2 regions of the Ruegeria sp. K5 genome follow, and region 1 is predicted to be linked to the other one. Evidence: riboswitches for the same ligand, from Rfam matches in the RefSeq annotation. Region 1 holds a riboswitch; the other holds the start of a gene.
What was found. Region 1 has a riboswitch for thiamine pyrophosphate ahead of thiD (bifunctional hydroxymethylpyrimidine kinase/phosphomethylpyrimidine kinase). Riboswitches for the same ligand answer to the same signal wherever they lie in the genome.
Positions count from the first base shown of each region.

Region 1 (11,693 bases):
TATGGCAGGCCATTTGGCGCCTTTGGGGTGGCGATCCTGATAGCGATAGCCCGATCTGTCGGTGACCCAACCCAGATCCCCGGCCGAGGTCATGCGCACGGACATCTCTTTCCCCGACGGCGTCACGGGCCGGAACAGCGGCGCGGCTTTCAGAATCGGGCGCAGCGCTTCGATCACCCGGGTCTGCGCGGCGCTGTCCAGATACCCTTTCCTGATGTCGAACCCCCGCAAAAGCAGCCGCGCCATCCCAGATTCCCCATTCCTTACTTAATCCTTGCCCAAAAAGGCCGCAGATTCGCGAAAAGCTGCGATTCAGAGTGCTTGCAGGCCTCTGGTCCGGCCCTTATATACGCCGGGACGCGCGTTGGTGTAGTGCTGTCGCGCACATCAGATCGGGGACAGGATGCCATAACGGGTCCGGCCCTCGGGACATCGCCTTGAAGAGAAAGGGATTGCAAAAATGGGAAAAGTCATCGGGATTGACCTCGGTACCACAAACTCGTGCGTGGCCATCATGGACGGCTCGCAGCCGAAGGTCATCGAAAACGCCGAAGGGGCGCGGACCACGCCCTCGATCGTCGCCTTCACCGAAGAAGAGCGTCTGGTCGGTCAGCCTGCGAAACGTCAGGCGGTCACCAACCCCGACAACACGATCTTTGGCGTCAAGCGTCTGATCGGTCGTCGTGTGGATGATGCAGAAGTCGAAAAAGATAAGAAAATGGTGCCTTACGCCATCGTTGATGGCGGCAATGGCGACGCGTGGGTGGAAGCCCGCGGTGAAAAATACTCCCCAAGCCAGATCTCGGCCTTCACTCTGGGCAAGATGAAGGAAACGGCTGAAAGCTATCTGGGTGAGGAAGTCACGCAGGCGGTCATCACCGTTCCGGCCTATTTCAACGACGCCCAGCGTCAGGCCACCAAAGACGCCGGCAAAATCGCCGGTCTGGAAGTGCTGCGGATCATCAACGAACCGACAGCTGCTGCTCTGGCCTATGGTCTGGACAAAGAAGAAACCCAAACCATCGCGGTCTATGACCTTGGTGGTGGTACGTTCGACGTGACCATTCTGGAAATCGACGACGGCCTGTTCGAAGTGAAGTCGACCAATGGTGACACCTTCCTGGGTGGTGAAGACTTTGACATGCGCATCGTCAACTACCTGGCGGATGAGTTCAAAAAGGAACACGGTGTCGATCTGTCTGCCGACAAGATGGCCCTGCAGCGCCTGAAAGAAGCTGCCGAGAAAGCCAAGATCGAACTGTCCTCGACCTCGCAGACCGAAATCAACCAGCCGTTCATCTCGATGGGTTCGAACGGTCAGCCGCTGCACATGGTCATGAAACTGACCCGTGCCAAGCTGGAATCGCTGGTGGGCGATCTGATCAAGAAATCGATGAAGCCCTGCGCCGCCGCGCTGAAAGACGCCGGCTTGTCGGCGGGCGACGTCGATGAGGTTGTTCTGGTCGGTGGTATGACCCGGATGCCGAAAGTGATCGAAGAGGTCACCAAATTCTTCGGCAAAGAGCCGCACAAGGGGGTGAACCCGGACGAAGTGGTCGCCATGGGCGCCGCCATTCAGGCCGGTGTTCTGCAGGGCGACGTCAAGGATGTTGTTCTGCTGGACGTGACCCCGCTGTCGCTGGGGATTGAAACTCTGGGCGGCGTGTTCACCCGTCTGATCGACCGCAACACGACCATCCCGACGAAAAAGTCTCAGGTCTTCTCGACCGCCGAAGACAACCAGAACGCCGTGACCATCCGCGTGTTCCAGGGTGAGCGTGAAATGGCCTCGGACAACAAGATCCTGGGTCAGTTCAACCTTGAAGACATCCCGCCCGCACCGCGCGGTATGCCGCAGATCGAGGTGACGTTTGACATCGACGCCAACGGCATTGTCTCGGTTTCGGCCAAGGACAAAGGCACCGGCAAAGAGCAGAAGATCACCATCCAGGCATCTGGCGGCCTGTCCGACGAGGACATCGAAAAGATGGTCAAGGACGCCGAAGAGAACGCGGAAGCCGACAAGGAACGCCGCGAGCTGGTCGATGCCAAGAACCAGGCGGAAAGCCTCATCCACTCGACCGAAAAGTCGATGGAAGAGCATGCCGACAAGGTTGACCCGACCACCATCGAAGCCATCGAGTTGGCAATTGCCGCGCTGAAGGACGAGCTGGAGACCGAAAATGCCGACAAGATCAAGTCGGGCATTCAGAACGTGACCGAAGCCGCCATGAAGCTGGGCGAAGCCATCTACAAGGCGCAAGCCGAAGAGGGCGAAGAAGAACCGGCAGCAGCAGATGCCGCGCCGGGCGATGATGACATTGTCGACGCCGAGTTCGAAGATCTGGACGACGACAAGCGTAACTAACGAGCAACCGGGCCAATGCGGGCCGGTCCGGTTGCCGGGCCGGCCCGATTACGTTGAGGCAGAAGGAAACACTGATGTCAAAACGCGACTACTACGATGTGCTCGGCGTGACCAAGGGCGCATCGGCGGACGAGATCAAAAAGGGTTTTCGCAAGAAAGCCAAAGAGTTGCATCCCGACCGCAACAAGGACAACCCGGATGCCGAGGCGCAGTTCAAGGAAGCCAACGAGGCTTATGACGTGCTGCGCGACGCCGACAAGAAAGCGGCCTATGACCGGTTTGGTCATGCCGCATTCGAAAACGGTATGGGCGGCGGTGGCCGTCCCGGCGGCGGCTTTGGTCAGGGCGATTTTTCCAGCGCGTTCTCGGACGTTTTCGACGATCTGTTCGGCGATTTCATGGGTGGGCAGCGCGGCGGTGGCGGACGTCGCGCGGCGCGTGGTTCGGACCTGCGCTATAATCTGCGCGTATCGTTGGAAGAGGCTTACGCGGGGCTGCAGAAAACCATCAACGTGCCCGCCGCAGTGGCGTGTTCGTCCTGTGAAGGCACGGGTGCCGAAGGCGGCGCAGAGCCCACCACCTGTCCGACCTGTTCCGGCATGGGCAAGGTTCGCGCGCAGCAGGGGTTCTTTACCGTTGAACGCACCTGCCCGACCTGTTCGGGATTGGGCCAGATCATCAAGAACCCATGCAAATCCTGCAATGGCGCGGGCCGTGTCGAAAAAGAACGCGCCCTGTCGGTGAACATCCCTGCCGGTGTTGAAACCGGTACCCGTATCCGCTTGGCCGGTGAAGGCGAAGCCGGAATGCGCGGTGGCCCTCCGGGTGATCTCTATATTTTTGTAGAGGTTTCGGATCACAAGCTGTTCGAACGCGACAGCGTGAACCTTTACTGCCGCGTGCCGGTCAGCATGGCCAAGGCCGCGCTGGGTGGATCGATCGAAGTTCCAACCATCGACGGTGGCCGCGGTCGGGTGCAAATCCCGGCAGGCAGCCAGTCGGGTCGTCAGATGCGTCTGCGCGGCAAGGGCATGCCCGCCCTTCGCGGTGGCGGTGTTGGCGACATGTTCATCGAACTGGCCGTGGAAACTCCAGTCAACCTGACCACCCGTCAGAAAGAGCTCTTGCGTGAGTTTGATGATCTGGGGGAAGATAACCACCCGGAATCCAAAAGCTTTTTCTCGTCCGTCAAGTCTTTTTGGGACGGGATGAAGGGTTAAGGCGGACTGCCTCTATTGGGGCGGTCGTCCGCTATTGGGGGCTCTGCCCCCGCCGCCCGTACCGGGCGTCTCCCCCGAGATATTTGTGGCCAGATGAAGCAAGGGATCCTTTATTCATCTGGCCCAAAATACCTCGGAGCGCGAGGCAGAGCCTCGCATTTTCCCCCGCAATTCAAACGCCGCTTTGGTCTTAACCTCTTGCCCAAAGTGGCCTTATGACCTGTGGATTGGCGCTTGATTTCCAGCGCCTGCCCTGAGATTGTCCGCATCAACCGTTGGGGTGCCCTGATCAAAGGGCTGAGAGGCGTGAATGCGCTAACCCATCGAACCTGATCCGGGCAATACCGGCGTAGGGAACGGTCTAACGCATACAGACGTTTTCCATGCCCGCGTTGCCCCCAAAATGATGGAGCGACGAAGTGGCAGCAATTGCCCTGACCATAGCAGGATCCGACAGCGGCGGCGGCGCGGGGATTCAGGCCGATCTGAAGGCGATGTCGGCTTTGGGAGTTTACGGCTCCAGCGTCATCACTGCCGTTACGGCGCAGAACACGCAGGCGGTTACGGCTGTGCACGGTATCCCGCCGGACGTGATCGCCGCGCAGGTCGAGGCGGTGCTGACCGATCTGAACGTTGACGCGATCAAGATCGGCATGCTGGCAACGCCTGAAATCATCCAAACCGTAGCGCGGGCATTATCGGGGTTTGACGGCCCCGTTGTTCTAGACCCGGTGATGATTGCGAAATCCGGCGACGCCTTGCTGGCGGACGCGGCTGTGCAGACCCTCCGTGACGTCCTGTTGCCCCGCGCGAGTGTTTTGACACCGAACCTGCCCGAGGCGGCTTGCCTGCTGGATCAGAAAGCTGCGGTGTCGCGAAGCGAGATGATCGAACAGGGCAAGGCGCTGTGCGCAATGGGAGCGCGCACGGTTCTGATGAAGGGTGGCCATGGCACAGGTGACATCTGCCACGATGTGCTGATCGGTGAAACAGGTGTTGTGGCCGAGTTTCAGGCACCAAGGCAAAACACCAGAAACACGCATGGAACGGGTTGCACCCTGTCCTCGGCGATTGCGGCCGGTTTGGCAAAGGGTTTGGCGCTGCCCGAGGCGGTGGCCGAAGCGCATGACTATCTGCAAGGCGCGATTGCGCGGGCGGATGAGTTGAATGTCGGATCGGGGCACGGGCCGGTGCATCACTTTCACCGGGTTTGGCCCGCGTGACGCACTGGTCTGTCATAGGGGCCGGGGTTGCCGGATTGGCCGTTGCCAGCGAGCTGGTCTCGCGCGGCGAACGGGTGCAGGTCTTTGACCCCGCTGGCCCGCCCGGTCCGCATGGGTGTTCGTGGTGGGCGGGCGGCATGCTGGCCCCGTGGTGCGAATACGAAAACGCCGAGGAACCCGTTTTGCGGTTGGGTCAGATGGCCATTGCCTGGTGGGCGGAGCGAACGCAGGTGCATCGCAATGGCACTCTGGTCGTGGCGAATGCCAGGGATGTGCCGGACTTGCGCCGCTTCGCGCGTCGGACCGAAGCGTTTACCGAAGTAGATCGTGCGAAATTGTCTGAATTAGAGCCTGATTTGTATGGATTCGGACAGGGCTTGTTTTTTGAAGGGGAGGCTCACCTTGATCCACGACAGGCGCTGCATGACCTGTACCGCAATCTCAAGGAACAGGGTGTCGAATTCCGCAACGATCACGCGCCTGCGCAGTTGGATAACCTCATCGACTGCCGCGGGCTGACGGCGCGGGATGTGTTGCAGGACCTGCGCGGCGTGAAGGGCGAGATGCTGGTCGTGCGCTGCCCTGACGTGACCCTGACGCGTCCGGTTCGTCTGCTGCATCCGCGTATCCCGCTTTATATCGTGCCGCGTGGCGATGGCATCTACATGCTGGGTGCCACGATGATCGAAAGCGAAGACAGCAGCCGTATCACGGCCCGGTCGATGCTGGAGCTGCTCAGCGCCGCCTATGCGCTGAACCCTGCATTTGGCGAGGCCGAGGTGCTGGAAATTGGCGTCGATCTGCGCCCCGCCTTCCCGGACAACCTGCCGCGCATTCGGCGTCTGGGCGGGACGATCTATGCCAACGGGCTCTACCGTCACGGCTATTTGCTGGCCCCGGCGCTGGCGCAGGGCGTGGCCGATCTGGCGTTGGACAACAAACAGTCGGAGATGGTCGATGAAGATTGTGCTTAACGGTGAACCCAAGAACGTGACGGCCGTCACTTTGGCCGAGTTGTTGGAGGAGTGCGGTTTCTCGGGCCGCGTTGCGACGGCGGTGAATGAAGAATTTGTGCCCTCGGGCTTGCGCTTCGCCCATGCTTTGAACGAAGGCGACCGGGTCGAAATCCTGTCGCCGATGCAGGGGGGCTGAGGATGCGCAGTTTCTATGGCGTCGACCTGCCCAACCGGCTGATGCTGGGCACCGCGCAATATCCCAGCCCTGCGATTCTGGAACAGGCCTTCCGCGCAAGTGGCGCTGGCGTGGCCACGGTGTCTCTGCGGCGCGAATCCGGGGCGGGGCAGACATTCTGGCAGATGATCCGCGATCTGGGGGTGCGGGTGCTGCCCAACACCGCCGGGTGCCACACGGTGAAAGAGGCGGTGACAACCGCGCATATGGCGCGCGAGGTGTTCGAGACCCCTTGGATCAAGCTGGAACTGATCGGCCACACCGACAGCCTGCAACCGGACGTGTTCCAACTGGTCGAGGCCGCGCGAATTCTGACCGAGGACGGGTTCCAGGTTTTTCCCTATACCACCGATGATCTGATCGTGGGCGAACGGTTGTTAGGGGCCGGGTGCGAGGTTCTGATGCCCTGGGGTGCTCCTATCGGTTCGGGGCGCGGTTTGAACAACGAATACGCATTGCGTGCGATGCGGGCGGAATTTCCCGAAATTCCACTGGTAATCGATGCCGGGATTGGTCTGCCTAGCCATGCGGCCCATGCGATGGAACTGGGTTATAACGCCGTTCTTCTGAACACCGCTGTCGCGCGGGCCGGTGATCCGGTGCGCATGGCGCAGGCAATGGCGCACGCGGTTGAGGCCGGGCAACTGGCGCATCAGGCCGACCCGATCGAGGCGCGGGATATGGCCGAAGCCTCAACCCCTGTCATTGGAAAGGCGTTCCTGTCATGACGCTGGACCGTTTCTATCCGATCTTCGATCACTCGGACTGGTTGCGGCGGATGCTGCCTTTGGGTGTGAAGCTGGTGCAATTTCGTATCAAGGATCAATCGGACGCGGTTGTTCGGGCGCAGATCGTGACCTCTCGCGATCTCTGCCGCGAGTATGGCGCGGTGCTGGTTGTCAATGACTATTGGCAGGCCGCCATCGATGCAGGCTGTGACTGGATCCATCTGGGGCAAGAGGATCTGGACGACGCCGATCTGAAAGCGATCCGCAAGGCTGGGCTGAAGCTGGGCGTCTCGACCCATGATGATGATGAGCTTGAGCGTGTGCTGACAATGGACCCCGACTATGTGGCGCTGGGCCCGGTTTATCCGACGATTCTGAAAAAGATGAAATGGGAACAGCAGGGCCTGCCCAAAGTCACCGAGTGGAAGGCCCGCGTGGGCGACATCCCTCTGGTCGGGATCGGCGGCATGAGCGTTGAACGCGCGGAAGGGGTGCTTGAGGCTGGGGCGGACATCGTTTCGGTCGTGACAGACATCACCCTGAACCCCGACCCCGAGGCGCGCGTGCGCCAATGGATCGAGGTCACCAGATGAGCCGCTATGCCCGCCAGATGATCCTGCCCGAGGTCGGCGCCGAAGGGCAGGCCCGCCTGTCGCGCGCGCGGGTTCTGGTTGTGGGCGCGGGCGGGCTGGCGGCGCCGGTCCTGCCGTTGCTGGCTGGGGCGGGTGTCGGACATCTGACGATCATGGATGCGGATCATGTCGCCCTGTCGAACCTGCATCGACAGACGTTGTTTGCCGAGGCGGAATGCGGTCGGTCCAAAGCCGAAGCTGCGGCAGAGCGCTGTCGTGCGCTGAATTCCGGGATTGTGGTTGTTGCAGCAAAACAGGCTCTAACAAACGTCAATGCGATGGATTTCACCGGGCAGGCTGACGTGATCCTTGATTGTGCGGACAGCTATGCCGCCAGCTATACCTTGTCGGATGCCTGTCTGATCGCGAGCAAGCCGCTGATCAGCGGCTCGGTTCTGGGCCTGTCTGGCTATGTCGGCGGGTTTTGCGGCGGTGCGCCCTCACTGCGCGCGGTGTTTCCGGATGCGCCGGACAGCGGGGCAAGCTGCGCCACGGCGGGTGTTCTGGGGCCCGTCGTGGGAATGATCGGCGCGATGCAGGCGCAGATGGCGCTGGCGTTGATTTTGGGGATCGACCCCTCGCCGTTGGGTCAGATGGTGCAACTCGATGCCCGCACCCTGCGCAGCACCAGCTTCCGTTTTGATGCAGCGCCCGAGCCTCAGCTGGCCTTTCCCTTTCTGGCCGCCTCGCAACTGGACGCCGATGACATGATCGTCGAATTGCGGGACACGGGCGAAGCCCCGGACCCGATCCACCCGTTGGCGCAACGCCTGAGTGTCGAAGACCTGAAAACAGAGCCTAACAAAGAAAAAAGACTGGCTTTGTGCTGCGCCACCGGCCTGCGGGCCTGGCGCGCTGCAGAACAGATTGAACCGGATTGGCCGGGCGAGATTGTCCTCGTCGCGGCCTCAACCTCGTGAGTGAAAAGGAAACGCGAGACATGAAAAAGCTGATGACAGCCATCGCCCTTCTGGCCGCTGCGCCGGCCTGGGCCGAAGACAAGATGACCGTGCTGCTGGACTGGTTCATCAACCCCGACCATGGCCCGATCATCGTGGCTCAGGAAAACGGATATTTCGCCGACGAAGGATTGCAGGTCGAGATCATTCCGCCCGCCGACCCCTCGGCCCCGCCGCGTCTGGTGGCCGCCGGTCAGGCGGAACTTGCCGTGTCTTATCAGCCGCAACTGCATCTTCAGATCCACGAGGGTCTGCCGCTGAAACGTGTTGGGACGCTGGTTGCGACCCCGTTGAGTTGCCTTCTGGTGCTGAAAGACGGTCCGATCAAATCGCCTGCGGACCTGAAGGGCAAGAAAATCGGGTACTCGGTTGCGGGCGTGGAAGAGGCTGTTCTGGGCACCGTGCTGGGCAAATACGACGTCACGCTGGACGACGTTGAACTGATCAACGTCAACTTCTCGCTCTCGCCCTCGCTGATGTCCGGGCAGGTGGATGCCGTCATCGGCGCCTATCGCAATTTCGAACTGAACCAGATGGATATCGAAGACCGTCCGGGCACCTGTTTCTATATCGAGGAAGAGGGTGTGCCGTCCTATGACGAGCTGATCTATGTCGCAAACCCCGAAACGATGGACAAAGACATGATCGCCCGGTTCCTGGCAGCCACCGAAAAGGCGACGCAGTTCATCGTCAACAACCCGGAACAAAGCTGGGAGATCTTTGCCTCTACCTCGCCCGAGTTGCAGGATGAGCTGAACGCCCGTGCCTGGATCGACACGCTGCCGCGTTTTGCGCTGCGTCCTGCGGGCTTTGACGCCGGTCGTTATGCAAGGTTTGAGGCGTTTTTGAACGAAAGCGGCATGGTCGACAGCCTTACACCGGTCAGCGACATCACCATCGACGTGACCGCGCAATGAGGGGGTACGGCAACGCCTTCGCGCTGATGCGCGATGCGGCGCAGGGGCCGTGGCGGGACTATACCCGCCACGCCTTTGTCGAAGGGATGAAGGACGGGACGCTGCCGCGCGACGCGTTCCTGCATTACCTGCGTCAGGATTATGTGTTCCTGATCCATTTTAGTCGCGCCTGGGCGCTGGCGGTGGTCAAGTCGGAAACGCATGCGGAAATGCTGGCGGCAGCGGAAACCGTGAATGCTCTGGTCGGGGAAGAGATGCAGTTGCATATCGCGATATGTCAGGCGGCCGGGATTACTCAGAAGGCGTTGTTCGCGACGCCCGAACGGACCGAGAACCTTGCCTATACCCGCTTTGTGCTTGAGGCGGGGTATAGCGGGGATCTGCTGGATCTGCTTGCCGCTTTGGCGCCCTGCGTTATGGGATATGGCGAGATCGGCACCCGGTTGGCGTCCGAGGCCACATCCGAGACATATCGCGATTGGATCAACACCTATGCCAGCGACGAGTACCAAGCCGGGTGCAAGGCGATTGGTGAGTTGATGGATTCGGCTCTGACACGGCGGATTGGACCGGATTTCAGGGCCTCACCTCGTTGGGATCGCCTGTGCAAGACCTTCCGAACGGCCACCGAGCTGGAGGTCAATTTCTGGCAAATGGGTCTGACCCCGTGACCCCCGCACCCGATCTGACCGTCAATGGGCGGGCGAATATTGGCGACGCGCCTTTGTTCGCGCCGCTGACCCTGACCCTTGCGGCGGGGCAGTGGACCTGCCTGCTGGGCGGATCGGGCGTTGGTAAAACCACGGTCCTGCGCCTGATTGCCGGTTTGGAAACCGGAGCGGCGTTCACCGGCGAGATCACCGCAAGCGACGCGCAACCAGTCCCGGACCGCGTGGCCTATATGGCGCAGGACGATTTGCTGCTGCCTTGGGCCACAGTGGCGCAGAATGTCTCGTTGGGTGCACGGCTGCGGGGTGAGAAGCCCGACCTGGGGCGGCGCGACCGCCTTATCCAGCGAATGCGCCTGCAGGACCACATGGCCAAGAAACCTTGTGAATTGTCCGGCGGCCAGCGACAGCGCGTGGCTTTGGCCCGAACGTTGATGGAGGATCGGCCGATTGTGCTGCTGGATGAGCCGTTCTCGGCCCTCGATGCCCGCACGCGCGCGGATATGCAGGATCTGGCGGCAGAGGCGTTGCAGGGCCGGACCGTGCTGTTGGTCACCCATGATCCGGCCGAGGCCGCGCGGCTGGGTCAGTCCATCGTAGTGATGACGCAGCAGGGGCTGACTGCGTGTGAACCTCCGCGCGCGCGCGCACCGCGCCATGTGGACGATCTTGAGACATTGGAAACCCAAGGGGCCCTGTTGCGCCTGATGCGGGAGGCGGCATGAGATACCTTTCGGCCCTAGCGGCGGCTGTGTTCTCGGTGGCGGTTTGGCAGGGGATCGTCTGGATCACCGGCCTGCCGAAATTCATCCTGCCTAGCCCGGCGCTTGTGGCCGAGACATGGTGGCAGAATCGCTGGCTGATCGCCGAGCACACATGGATCACTGCGGTCGAAGTGGTGATCGGTCTGGGTGTTGGTACGGTGCTGGGCGTCGTCACGGCGCTGCAATTGGCCAATTCGCGGGCGGCGCGGGTGCTGGTGCAGCCGATGCTGGTCTTTACGCAAGCGCTGCCGGTCTTTGCGCTGGCCCCGCTGCTGACCCTGTGGCTGGGCTATGGGCTTTGGTCCAAGGTGGCGATGGCGGTGCTGATCATCTATTTCCCGATCACCTCGTCTTTCTTTGACGGTCTGATGCGGACGCCGCCCGGTTATCTGGACCTTGCGCGGACCATGCAGGCCAGCAAGCGGGCGGTGCTGTGGTATATCCGTATTCCGGCGGCGCTGCCGTCCTTGGCCTCGGGGATGCGTCTGGCGGCGGTCTATGCGCCCATCGGGGCGGTGATCGGTGAATGGGTGGGGTCGTCGCAAGGGTTGGGCTATCTGATGCTGCTGGCCAATGGCCGCGCGAAGACGGACCTGATGTTTGCGGCGATGCTGACTTTGGGGGTCTTTTCCATCCTGCTGCACATGGGGGTTCGCCGGGCCACGACGCGGCTGGCGGGTGAGGTGCGTTAACCAATCAGAAACCGATTCTGCGTCAAGGTTAGCCCATGACACAGGACGCCTTTGCCGAAGCCCCCATGCTGTTCGACACGGACGAAGCACCAGCACAGCCACTGCCGAGTGGCAGGTTGCCGTCATACATCAAGGACCACCGCAAACGACTGCGTGAGCGGTTCATGTCGGGCGGGTCGGCAGCGATGCCGGATTATGAGTTGCTGGAACTGGTCCTGTTCCGCTCGATCCCCCGGCAGGACGTGAAACCCCTGGCGCGGCGGCTGATGGATACGTTCGGGGATTTCAATCGCGTGCTGACCGCGCCCGAAGAACGGCTGCGCCAGATCAA
Region 1 is NZ_JBQFML010000002.1:133,916-145,608, forward strand. It holds gene ACR0MO_RS10060 (alpha-ketoglutarate-dependent dioxygenase AlkB) at 1-246, opposite strand, end outside; gene dnaK (molecular chaperone DnaK) at 461-2,368, shown strand; gene dnaJ (molecular chaperone DnaJ) at 2,443-3,588, shown strand; TPP riboswitch at 3,855-3,961, shown strand; gene thiD (bifunctional hydroxymethylpyrimidine kinase/phosphomethylpyrimidine kinase) at 4,008-4,811, shown strand; gene ACR0MO_RS10080 (FAD-dependent oxidoreductase) at 4,808-5,785, shown strand; gene thiS (sulfur carrier protein ThiS) at 5,769-5,963, shown strand; gene ACR0MO_RS10090 (thiazole synthase) at 5,966-6,730, shown strand; gene ACR0MO_RS10095 (thiamine phosphate synthase) at 6,727-7,323, shown strand; gene ACR0MO_RS10100 (HesA/MoeB/ThiF family protein) at 7,320-8,282, shown strand; gene ACR0MO_RS10105 (ABC transporter substrate-binding protein) at 8,303-9,238, shown strand; gene tenA (thiaminase II) at 9,235-9,909, shown strand; gene ACR0MO_RS10115 (ABC transporter ATP-binding protein) at 9,906-10,631, shown strand; gene ACR0MO_RS10120 (ABC transporter permease) at 10,628-11,362, shown strand; gene radC (RadC family protein) at 11,398-11,693, shown strand, end outside.

Region 2 (11,693 bases), on a different contig from region 1:
AAAGCCGCCATCGGCGGTGCGGTCGAACCCGGTGCCCAGATCGGACAGATCAAGGATATGTTCAGGTGCCGCCTTGGTCACGAACTCGGCCACCTCACGCAGAACCGACCCGGCCCCGGCGCGCATCGTGTCCTCGGCATGGGCTTGCGGGCTGTCCGTTCGCGCCATCGCCGCCGCAACACCACCCTGCGCCCAGGCCGAGCTTGCGCCGGATCCAAGCGGTTCGGGTGAGATCATGACAACGGGGCAGGGGGCCAGTTTCAGCGCCGTATAGACCGCCGCCAGCCCGGCCCCGATGATCACCACACGCGGTGTCTGAACGGTTTGCATATCGCCGATCAAATACCCAAATGGCGCGACAGGTCGATCATGCGCTGCACCGACAGGCGGGCCTTGTCCGCCACTTCTGCATCCACCTCGACCTGTCCGGTCATCGTGTCCAGCGCGAACAGCACCTTTTCCAGCGTGATTTTCTTCATGTAGGGGCACATGTTGCAGGGGCCGACAAAATCGACCTCGGGCAGAGAATCCGCGATATTCGACGCCATCGAACATTCGGTGATCAGCAGCGCCTTTTCCGGCTTCTCATCCGTGACGTATTTGATGATCCCGCTGGTCGAGCCCGAGAAATCGGCCTCGGCCACCACGTCCGGCGGGCATTCGGGATGGGCAATCAGACGCGTGCCGGGGTTCCATTCGCGGAAGTCGCGCAGATCGCTGGCGCTGTATTGCTCGTGCACGATGCATGAACCTTCCCACCAGACCACGTTCTTCTGCGGCACGTCGCGCGCCACGTTCTGGGCCAGATACTGATCCGGGGTCATGATGACGGTATGGCTGTCCTGCGCCGCAACGATCTGCGCCGCGTTCGATGAGGTGCAGCAGATGTCCGAGGCCGCTTTGACCTCGGCCGTGGTGTTCACATAAGACACGACCGGCGCGCCGGGATAGCGGCGGCGCATTTCCTCGACGCCTTCGGCGGTGATGGATTCCGCCAACGAGCATCCGGCTTCCATATCCGGCATCAGCACGGTTTTGTCAGGGCTGAGAATCTTCGACGTCTCGGCCATGAAATGCACACCGCATTGCACGATCACATCGGCCTCGACCTCGGTCGCCTTGATGGCCAGTTGCAAGCTGTCGCCGCCGAAATCCGAAATGCCGTGGTAAATCTCGGGCGTCATGTAGTTGTGGCCCAGAATGACCGCGTTGCGCTTGGCCTTCAGATCGTTGATCGCTTTGACGTAGGGCGCGTAGATCGCCCAATCCATCGGCGACACCACACGGGACATGCGGTCGTAGATGTCGCTCATGCTTTCAGCAAGCTGGGGCGAGGGGGCAAGATCATATTTTTCGGAGAGATGCGCGCGCTGCGCGGGAAGGTCGAACACGGGACTGTTTTTCTGCCTGTTAAACGCGTGGCGTTCCTCATATGGGGTCTTCAGTGGAATGACCAGCGCTCAGACAGGACGAATTTCCCAAAAATCGGATCAGGCGCAAAACAATCCGTTTTTTTGGCCCTTGTTTTGGGCATTATCGGAAATTTCCTGCCCGGTTTCGGCCCGACGCGGCCCTTTCAGGCGGCACCTGCGGGCAGCGAATCTGGTTGTCTTTTGATCCGTTCCCCCCTAGTCAGGCTTTTACCTCGGGGTGCGTGACAAAAACGCTGAGATGCCATGGGCGAACCCGTTGAACCTGAACCGGCTAGAACCGGCGGAGGGAAAGGTAACGGTTCATCCATCCTTGCCCTCTCGCCGCAATGGAGGATGACATGAAACATCTGCTGATTGCTGCGGGAATTCTGAGTGCAACAGCCGCCATGGCGGACGACAAACCTCAGCTGACCGTTTACACCTATGACAGCTTCGTCTCGGATTGGGGCCCCGGTCCCAAGGTCAAAGAGGCGTTCGAGGCCGTCTGCGATTGTGACCTGAACCTTGTTGGCGTTGAAGACGGCGCAGCGCTTCTGTCGCGCATCCGGCTTGAGGGCGAAAGCTCGGACGCGGATGTGGTGTTGGGTCTGGATACCAACCTGATCACAGCCGCCAAGGAAACCGGCCTGTTCGCGCCAAGCGCGGTGACCGCTGAATATGCGCTGCCGATCGAGTGGTCGGATGACGTGTTTGCCCCCTATGACTGGGGCTATTTCGCCTTTGTCCACAATGCCGATGCTGCGGCCCCTGCGAATTTCCGGGACCTGGCCGACAGCGACACCAAGATCATCATTCAGGACCCGCGCTCCTCGACCCCCGGTCTGGGTCTGCTGCTGTGGGTCAAGGCGGCCTATGGCGATGACGCGCCCCAGATTTGGGCCGGTCTGGCCGACAATATCGTAACCGTGACCAAGGGTTGGTCCGAGGCGTACGGGCTGTTTCTGGAAGGTGAGGCCGACATGGTCCTCAGCTACACCACATCGCCTGCCTATCACCTGATTGCCGAAGAAGACGCCAGCAAGGCGGCGGCGGCTTTTGACGAAGGTCATTATATGCAGGTGGAAGTGGCCGGGAAACTGGCTGGGACGGATCAGCCGGAACTGGCAGATCAGTTCCTGCAATTCATGGTCTCGGACGCGTTCCAGCAGATCATTCCCACGACCAACTGGATGTATCCGGCGGTGACTCCGGCATCGGGCTTGCCCGAAGGGTTCGATACGCTGATCACCCCGGAAAAATCACTGTTGTTGTCCCCGGATGAGGCTGCCGTTGCGCGGGATCAGGCGCTTGCGGAATGGCTGGGCGCGCTCAGCCAGTAAGCCCCTGGCCGGGTGTTGGCGCAGCGGCGCTGGTCGCTGCGCTGATCCTTGGGACGCTGGCCGCCGTTGCACTGCGGGCTGATGCAGCCGGCGGGTTCGGCCCGGCGGACTGGGCCGCGTTGCGCTTTACGCTGGTGCAGGCCGTCTTGTCGGCCCTGTTCAGCGCGGCGCTGGCGATCCCTGTGGCCCGTGCACTGGCCCGGCGGCGCTTTCCGGGGCGGCGCGCGCTGATCGCGCTGCTGGGTGCCCCGTTTATCTTGCCGGTCATCGTCGCAATCCTTGGTCTGTTGCAGGTCTTTGGCCGTGCGGGCTGGATTTCCGACGTTCTGGGTCTGTTTGGCTTGCCGCCGATACGGATCTACGGGTTGCACGGCGTCGTGCTGGCGCATGTGTTCTTCAACCTGCCGCTTGCCACACGGCTGATCCTGCAGGCGTGGCAGGAAATCCCCGCCGAGAGGTTCCGTCTGGCCGCGCAGCTGGGCTGTGACGGAATGGCGATGTTCCGTCTGATCGAACTGCCGATGCTGAAACGCATCCTGCCTGGCGTGCTGGCGGTAATCTTCGCGATTTGCCTGACCAGCTTTGCCGTCGCCCTAACGTTGGGAGGGGGGCCGCGCGCGACAACCATCGAACTGGCGATCTATCAATCCTTCACCTACGATTTCGATCTGGGCCGCGCCGCGCTGCTATCCGCGCTGCAACTGGCCCTGACAGCTGCTGCTGCCCTGGCTGCCCTTCGGTTTTCGCGGGGTGACGGGTTTGGCACCGGGCTGGACCGGGCCATTCGCCGCTGGGATGGAGGGGCACCCGTCTTCGACACATTCTGGATCATCGCCGCGGCTGCGTTTCTGCTGTTGCCGCTGGCGGCGGTCGTGATCTCGGGGATCGGCGGGATTTTCGACATGCCCGCGTTGGTCTTCCGCGCGGCGCTGACCTCGGTTCTGGTGGCAGCGGTCAGTACCTCCGTTTTGCTGATGCTGGCGTTGCCCATGGCGATGGCGGTTGCAACCGGACGACATGGCATTGTCGAAATCAGCGGCATTCTGGGCCTTGCAGCCTCACCCTTGGTGATCGGCACAGGCCTGTTCATTCTAATCCGACCGGTGATCAGCCCCACATCGCTGGCCTTGCCCGTGACCGCGTTGGTGAATGCGGTGATGGCGCTGCCGTTTGCGCTGCGCATTCTGGTGCCTGCTGCGCGTGATGTGGTCACCCGGCACGGGCGGCTGGCGCTGTCGCTGGATATGACCAAATGGACCTTTTTCACGCGCGTCCTGCTGCCGCGTATGCGCGCGCAAATCGGCTTTGCCGCAGGGTTGGCGGCGGCGTTGTCGATGGGCGATCTGGGCGTGATTGCCTTGTTTGCCGACCCGCAGGTTGCGACCCTGCCGCTGCAGATTTACCGCCTGATGGGGGCGTATCAGATGCAAGCTGCTGCAGGGGCGGCGCTGTTGTTGCTGGTCCTGTCGATGGGCGCATTCTGGCTTTTGGATCGCGGAGGGCGAGCACATGCTGAAACTTGAGGGATGCGTCATCGAAAATGGCGGCTTCTCGCTGCATGCGGGTTTTGAGGTCGAGGCGGGTGCCAGCGTCGCGATCATCGGCCCGTCCGGTGCGGGCAAGTCAACGCTGCTGGAGGCGATCGCCGGGTTTCGCGATCTCAGGCAGGGGCAGATCCTGTGGCAAGGCGCGCGGATTTCCGACCTCGCGCCGGGCAAGCGCCCGGTTGCGATGCTGTTTCAGGACGGCAATCTGTTCCCGCATCTGACCGTCGCGCAGAATGTGGCCCTGGGCCTGCGTCCGAACGGACGCCTGACTGACGCTGAGCAGTCGCAGGTTCAGACTGCACTGGCGCGCGCGGCCCTGTCCAGGTTCGAGGCACGCAAACCAGCCGAGTTGTCCGGTGGCCAGCAAAGCCGGGTGGCTTTGGCGCGGGTGCTTGTGCAGCGGCGACAGCTACTGTTGCTGGACGAACCCTTCGCGGCCCTTGGACCTGCGTTGAAGGCAGAAATGCTGGACCTTGTCGCGGATTTGCTGGCGGAAACCGGAACGACCCTGATGATGGTCAGCCACGACCCGCAGGATGCGCGGCGGATCGCAAGTCAAACCGTGCTTGTCGCCAACGGACAGGCGCATCCTCCGGCAGCGACTGGCCCGCTATTCGAAAACCCGCCGCCAGAACTGCGCGACTATCTGGGGTGATCGGTTGGCAGAAGACTGCCCTTATCCCGATGCCGGACTCAGATGCTGGCTGATCTTGGACTCGACCCTTGGACTGTGCAGGTCAAAGCTGCCGCTATTGGCAAAGAGTTCGCGGACCGAGCGGTAGCTTTCAACCTTCTTCCATACAACAGGTGATGAGGTCGGCGCCCGGCCCGAAAGCGAGGCCAGATAGGACATTGTGCCAAACAACAGGCGCGATTTGTCCCGGTGTGGTTTGTTCAGAATATACAGGCTAAGCGGTGCGTCCGGTCCGCGCTCGGCGTCGACGACAAATACCTGACCGGCGCGGAAGGCCGCTTTTCCATCACACCGGGTCCAGCGACGCGTCGAGGATTTCCCTTCGCTCAGCGCTTCGACAATTCGGCTGTAGACGGTCCCGTTGCGCTCATCCAAGAAGGCTACGTTGACAATCACTTTGGTCCGATCGTTGGGCGCGCGAAAGAACACCTTATACGATCCCAGGAAAGGTCGCAATCTTTGCAGATCGCCCGGAAACACGTCGATCAGCGGGTCCCGACGTCGGTCGGCTTCGGTTTTGGCCAATCGGGTGGTGTGACGGCGCAACTCGGCCGGGTCGCCCAGTAAAATATGCTCGTCAATGCCAAAGAACCGACCGATCCGGCGCAGGTTGTTGGGCGAGGGCTTACTGCGACCGCTGAGGTATTTGGCAAATTGCTGGTGGTTGATTCCGATGTCCCTGCACACCGCAGCAACCGAAGGGTGATCGGCGCACAGATGACGCAAGTTCGCTGCCAGATGTTCATGCATATGCGGGTTGGTCTTTCGCTTAAACTCGCTAAAGAAAGCATAATCTGGCGTTATTGTTAAGCCCATTTGGGCGCGCAATCCTTGGGCCAACGCATCCATGCCCAGGGGAGGTCAAGCAATGGATAAATTTCAGTATGTGCGGCAACTGGAACACCGCCTGCAAATGCGTCAGGTGGACCGCCGCCAGTTCATGCGTGGTGTACTGGCAACCGGGATGACCGTCAGCGCTGCAACCTTGCTGGCCGACCGGGCAATCGCTGCGACACCCAACAAAGGTGGCAGCATGGTCGCAGGTATCGGCCACGGTGCATCCACCGAACAACTGGATCCGGGGCAGATCTCGGCAGGCTTCCTGATCCCGTTGAGCCTGGGTATGAACGGCTTCCTGACGGCTGTTGACGCCGACAGCAATGTGCAACCTTCGATTGCTCAATCCTGGGAAGCGTCGCCGGATGCCTCGGTCTGGACATTCCAGTTGCGCGACGGGGTCGAGTTTCACAATGGCCGCAGTGTGACCTCGGACGATGTGATCGCGTCGATCAACTATCACCGGGGCGAGGGTTCGACCTCGACCGGTGCGCCGCTGTTGGCAGGGGTCAAATCGGTCCGCGCGGACGGATCGCAAACCATCGTATTTGAACTGGAAGGCGGCAATGCGGACTTTCCGGCGATCCTCAGCGACTATCGTTTTGCCATTCTGCCCGCCGAAGGTGACAGTATCGACTGGCAGTCGGGCATTGGCTGCGGGGCCTATCAGTTGACCGACTTCCAGCCCGGCATCTCAGCCGATCTGGTGCGTCATGCCAACCATTGGAACGATGATGTCGCCCATGTGGATGAATGGAAGCTGCTGGTGCTGTTGGACACGACCGCGCGTATGGCGGCCCTGTCAGCAGGTACGGTTGACGTCGCCGACAAGGTCGACCCGAAAACCGCCAAATTCATCTCGCGCGATCCCAATGTCACGCTGCATTCGGTGGCGGGCACGCAACATTACTCGTTCCCGATGCTGACGAATACTGCGCCGTTTGATGACAACAACATCCGTCAGGCGATCAAATGGGGCATCGACCGGCAGGAATTGGTCGACAAGATTCTGCTGGGCTATGGCGCGGTTGGTAACGACCACCCGATCGGATCGGGCCAGAAATACTTCAACGCCGAGCTTGAGCAGAAGACGTTCGACCCCGACAAGGCGAGGTTCTATCTGAAACAGGCCGGGTTGGACTCGCTGGATGTCGAGCTTTCGTCGTCAGATGCCGCCTTCCCCGGTGCGGTGGACGCAGCGACGCTGATTTCGAACTCGGCAGCGAAATGCGGGATCAATGTCACCGTCAAACGCGAGCCCAATGATGGCTATTGGTCCGAGGTCTGGACCAAGAAACCCTGGTGCGCCAGCTACTGGGCCGGTCGCCCGGTCGAAGATCTGATGTTCTCGCTGGCGTTCCAGTCTGGCGTCGCCTGGAACGAATCCTTCTGGTCGCACGAAAAATTCGACAAGCTGCTGGTCGAGGCGCGGGCCGAGCTGGACACCGACAAACGCCGCCAGATGTATGGCGAGATGCAGGACATCGTGGCCAATCAGGGCGGCGTTGCGATCCCGATGTTTGCCTCCTACGTCTTTGCCACGCGGCCCAGCGTCGGCACGCCGGAAAAATTCGGCTCGAACCTCGATCTGGATGGCAGCAGCTTTATGGAACGCTGGTGGAAAGCGGAATAGCAGCCGATCTATGCTAGTATCGTGAAAGAAAGGGGATGGCTTTTGCGGTCGTCCTCTGTCGTGTCGGGGATAGGATTCCATGAAACTCTTCATTGCAACGCTATCGACCGAGACGAATACGTTCTGCACAATGCCAACCGCGATATCGGGGTTCGAGGAGTATTTTCTGCGCCACGGAACCGCAACGCAGGAACCGCCCAACCTGATGACCGAGGCGTTGCATTTGTGGCGCGCAAAAGCAGAAGCCTTGGGGTGGCAGGTCATCGAAAGTCTGGCCGCCATTGCCGAACCTGCCGGGCCGACCACCCGCAGCTGTTATGATGCATTAAGCGGCGAGATCCTGTCTGATCTGACCGAGTGCGGCGGTGCAGATATCATTCTGTTGCAACTGCATGGCGCGATGGTGGCCGAACATATCGAGGATTGCGAAGGCGACCTTTTGGCCCGCGCCCGTGCACTGTGCCCGAATGCCACGATTGGGGTGTCTCTGGACCTGCATTCTCATCTCACCGACAGGATGCTGCAGGCCAGCGATCTGATCGTGCATTTCAGGGAATACCCCCATGACGACGCAACCGCCTGCGCGGCTGAGCTGTTCGACCTGGCCCGGCGCGCCCATGTGGGTGAGATCGTGCCTTGCATGGCGTTTTATGATGCGCGGATGGTGAATCTTTATCTGACGAAAGCGGGGGCGATGAAGGATTTTGTGGCCGAAATGGCCACCGCTCAGTCCGCGCCCGATGTGTTGTCGGTGTCACTCAGCCACGGGTTTCCATGGGCGGATGTTGCGGATGTTGGCGCGCGGATGCTGGTCGTGACCGACAATCAGCCGCAACTTGCGGTCCAACTGGCCGAGACACTGGGCCGTCGGTTTTTCGATCTGCGTCACCGGGTGACCACTGACTATCTGCCGATCGACAGCGCGCTGGATCAGGTAGGAACGCGCGCAGGGCTGTGTGTTCTGGCGGATATGGGTGACAATTCGGGCGGCGGCGCACCCGGCGATGCCACCTATCTGCTGGCCGCCATGCTGGAACGTGGGCTCAGGAATTTTGCCAGCGGGATGTTCTGGGACCCCGGCGTTGTTCGCATTTGTCAGGATGCGGGTATCGGCAGCACGTTGACCGTTCGGCTGGGCGGCAAGACAAGCGCGGTTTCAGGCGATCCCATTGATCTGCGGGCGACGGTCATGAATATCGCAACAGGTCTGGGTCAGCATCTGGGAACCGGGTTAGAGCCGATGGGCACCGTGGTCTGGCTGCGTCTGGACGGCCATATCGACCTGCTGGTCAACGACCTGCGCGTTCAGGTGTACCACCCCGAAGCGTTTGAACAGATGGGTATCCGACTGGCCGAGAAATCGGCGGTGGCGGTGAAATCTCTGTTCCATTTCTACGGCCCGTTCAGCAAAATCTCGGATCACATCCTGCAGGTCGCCAGTCCGGGCGGAACCCAGCCCGCGTTTCGTGACATCGCCCTGCACAAGCGCAAACTTCCCTATTGGCCGGCGGTCGAACACCCGTTCGTGGATGACTGCCTTGCGGATACCGGGTAGCGGCCTCAGTCAACCGTCCGGGCCGACAGAATCCAGTCGCGGACACTCTGGGCCTCGGGTGTCAGGGGGCGGGATTTCGACCAGACCAGATAGAAGCCTTTGCCGGTTCTCCATGTCCATTCCGGGCGCGCGGCCAACACGCCTTGCTGCACCAGATGTTCGACGATGTGGTGCCAGCCAAAGGCAAACCCTTCGCCCGCCATCGCCGCCTGCAAAACCAATGCGTAATCGTTGAGACGCAGACCGCTGCGGGGCGTAACTTCGGATATGCCGAACGCGCTGAACCACTGATCCCACGAGGGGCGCTCGCGGATGGGTTCCTCAAGATGGATCAGGCGCTGGTTCAACAGGCCCGGCACACTACGCAAGGTCACTGCGGCGGCCATGACGCGGGGGGCGGCTACGGGGTATATAATCTCGTCATAGATCAGCTGCGCCTCGCAATCCGGCCAGTTGCCATCGCCTAGCCGCACCGCAAGACTGATGGTTTCGACGGTCAGGTCAGGCTCGCGGTCGCTGGATTGCAGGCGCAGGTCAATATCGGGGTGTTTTTGCTGGAACGAGGCAATACGCGGCACCAGCCAATAGTTGTTGAAGGCCGAAGAGGCACTGAGTGTCACGTGGTCATTGCTGGCGAACTGCCGGATCGAGGATGCGGAATGCGAAAGCATCTCGAACGCGCGGGTCACATCGGCAAACAATCGCGTTCCCGCATTTGTCAGGGTGATCCTGCGATGGCTGCGCCGGAACAGGATCACGCCAAGCGAGGTTTCAAGCTGCTTGATCGAAGCGCTGACTGCCGGTTGCTGGACATTCAACTCTTGCGCAGCTTTGGTGAATGACCCGGTCCGGGCGGCAGCTTCGAACACGACCAGATGGCGGGGGGATGCGAGTTGGGACCAGAGGTTTTGCATAAATTCAGCTTATGCAAAAGATCATTCTTTTCAACCGTCACAGACGGGCGTTTGCGCAGTATGACTATGCGCGAACAAGTCGATGAGGGTTTGCAATGGCACGGCGCGCACGGGGATCCAGACAACGACAGGACACGCAGACAGCGTCGCCGTTTATCCAACGGCAAGCACCGTATTACGACCTGCTGGACGAAGAGCAGGTTGCCCGGCTGGAGCAGCAAGTCGACTGGATCATTCAGGATGTCGGCATCGCCTTTCGCGACGACCCCGAGGCGCTGGAATTGTGGAAAAGGGAAGGGGCCCGGATCGAAGGCGATACCGTGCGTGCCCCGGCGGACTGGATCCGCAGCCTGTGCGCCAAGGCCCCGCGCGAGTTTACGCAACTGGCCCGCAATCCCGAACGCTCGGTTCGGATTGGCGGGCGCAATCAGGTCTTCGCGCCGATCTACGGCGCGCCGTTTGTGCGCGATTTGCACGGCGGTCGGCGTTATGGCGACATCAAGGCGTTTCAGGACCTTGTGCGTCTGACCTATATGCACCCGAACCTGCATCACGGCGGCTTTGTCACCTGCGAGCCCTGCGACGTGCCAGTCAGCAAGCGCCATCTGGACATGCTGCTGGCCCATATGACGCTGAGTGATAAACCCCATCTGGGCGCAATCACCGAGATGAGCCGCGCGCAAGACAGTGTCGATATGGCCGAGATTGTGTTCGGTGCCGATGTGATGGCCGAAAACTGCGTCATCATGGGGAATGTGAACACCAATTCTCCGCTGTTGGTCGACAAGGTGGTGACCGAGTCCGCGCGGGTTTACAGCAGCCGGGGGCAGGGCATGATCGTCGTGCCGTTCATCCTGTCGGGGGCGATGGGTCCGGTCTCGACCGCCGCCTCGGTCGCGCAGGCCATGGCAGAGGCGATGATGGTCTGTGCATACATTCAGCTTATCCGACCCGGCGCGCCCTTTGTTCTGGGCAACTTCCTGTCGTCGATGTCACTGAAATCCGGGGCGCCGACCTTTGGCATGCCCGAGCCGGTGATCTCGAACTATGCCATCGGCCAACTGGCCCGCCGCGCGGGTCTGCCGCTGCGCTGTGGTGGCTCGCTGACGGCATCCAAGATCGAGGACGCGCAGGCCGCCTATGAAAGCGCGGATTCGATGCATTCGACCATGCTGGCCGGGGCGAATTTTGTCCTGCACTCAGCCGGTTGGCTGGAAGGCGGCCTGTGCACTGGGTTTGAAAAGCTGATCATGGATGCGGACCGGTTGGGGTCTTATCAAAAGGTTCTCAGCCAAGGGCTGGATACCTCGGATGAGGCACTGGCCCGCGACGCCTATACCGAGGTCGGCCCCGGCGGTCATTTCCTGGGCTGCGGTCACACCATGCGCCACTATCAGAACGCCTTTTATGAACCCGCGCTGAGCCACAGCGAGAATGTCGAAAGCTGGGAGGATGAAGGAGCGAAAGACATGCGGACACGCGCTTATGACCGTTGGACCCAGATGCTGAAGGACTACGAAGCGCCGCCTATCGAAGAGGCCACGCGCGAAGCCCTGGAGGCGTTTGTGGCCAAACGCAAAGAAGCCCTTCCCGATGCCTGGTACTGATCGCCCCCTTGCCGCGACCCGGATGATGTAAGGAACACCCCCATGCCCGAGATTCAAAAAGACGAAACCGCCATCGGCAAACCGCTGCCGTCCCACGCCAAGGTTGTTGTAATTGGCGGCGGCGTTGTTGGCTGTTCGATCCTGTTTCACCTGG
Region 2 is NZ_JBQFML010000001.1:1,434,820-1,446,512, reverse strand. It holds gene ACR0MO_RS07115 (L-aspartate oxidase) at 1-330, opposite strand, end outside; gene nadA (quinolinate synthase NadA) at 339-1,391, opposite strand; TPP riboswitch at 1,637-1,740, shown strand; gene thiB (thiamine ABC transporter substrate binding subunit) at 1,772-2,752, shown strand; gene ACR0MO_RS07100 (thiamine/thiamine pyrophosphate ABC transporter permease ThiP) at 2,728-4,275, shown strand; gene ACR0MO_RS07095 (thiamine ABC transporter ATP-binding protein) at 4,262-4,954, shown strand; gene ACR0MO_RS07090 (helix-turn-helix domain-containing protein) at 4,976-5,743, opposite strand; gene ACR0MO_RS07085 (ABC transporter substrate-binding protein) at 5,862-7,463, shown strand; gene ACR0MO_RS07080 (M81 family metallopeptidase) at 7,543-9,018, shown strand; gene ACR0MO_RS07075 (LysR substrate-binding domain-containing protein) at 9,024-9,932, opposite strand; gene ACR0MO_RS07070 (trimethylamine methyltransferase family protein) at 10,028-11,539, shown strand; gene ACR0MO_RS07065 (GcvT family protein) at 11,582-11,693, shown strand, end outside.
Region 2: it holds a riboswitch for thiamine pyrophosphate, as region 1 does, so the genes downstream of both, thiB (thiamine ABC transporter substrate binding subunit) here and thiD (bifunctional hydroxymethylpyrimidine kinase/phosphomethylpyrimidine kinase) in region 1, are expected to answer to the same signal.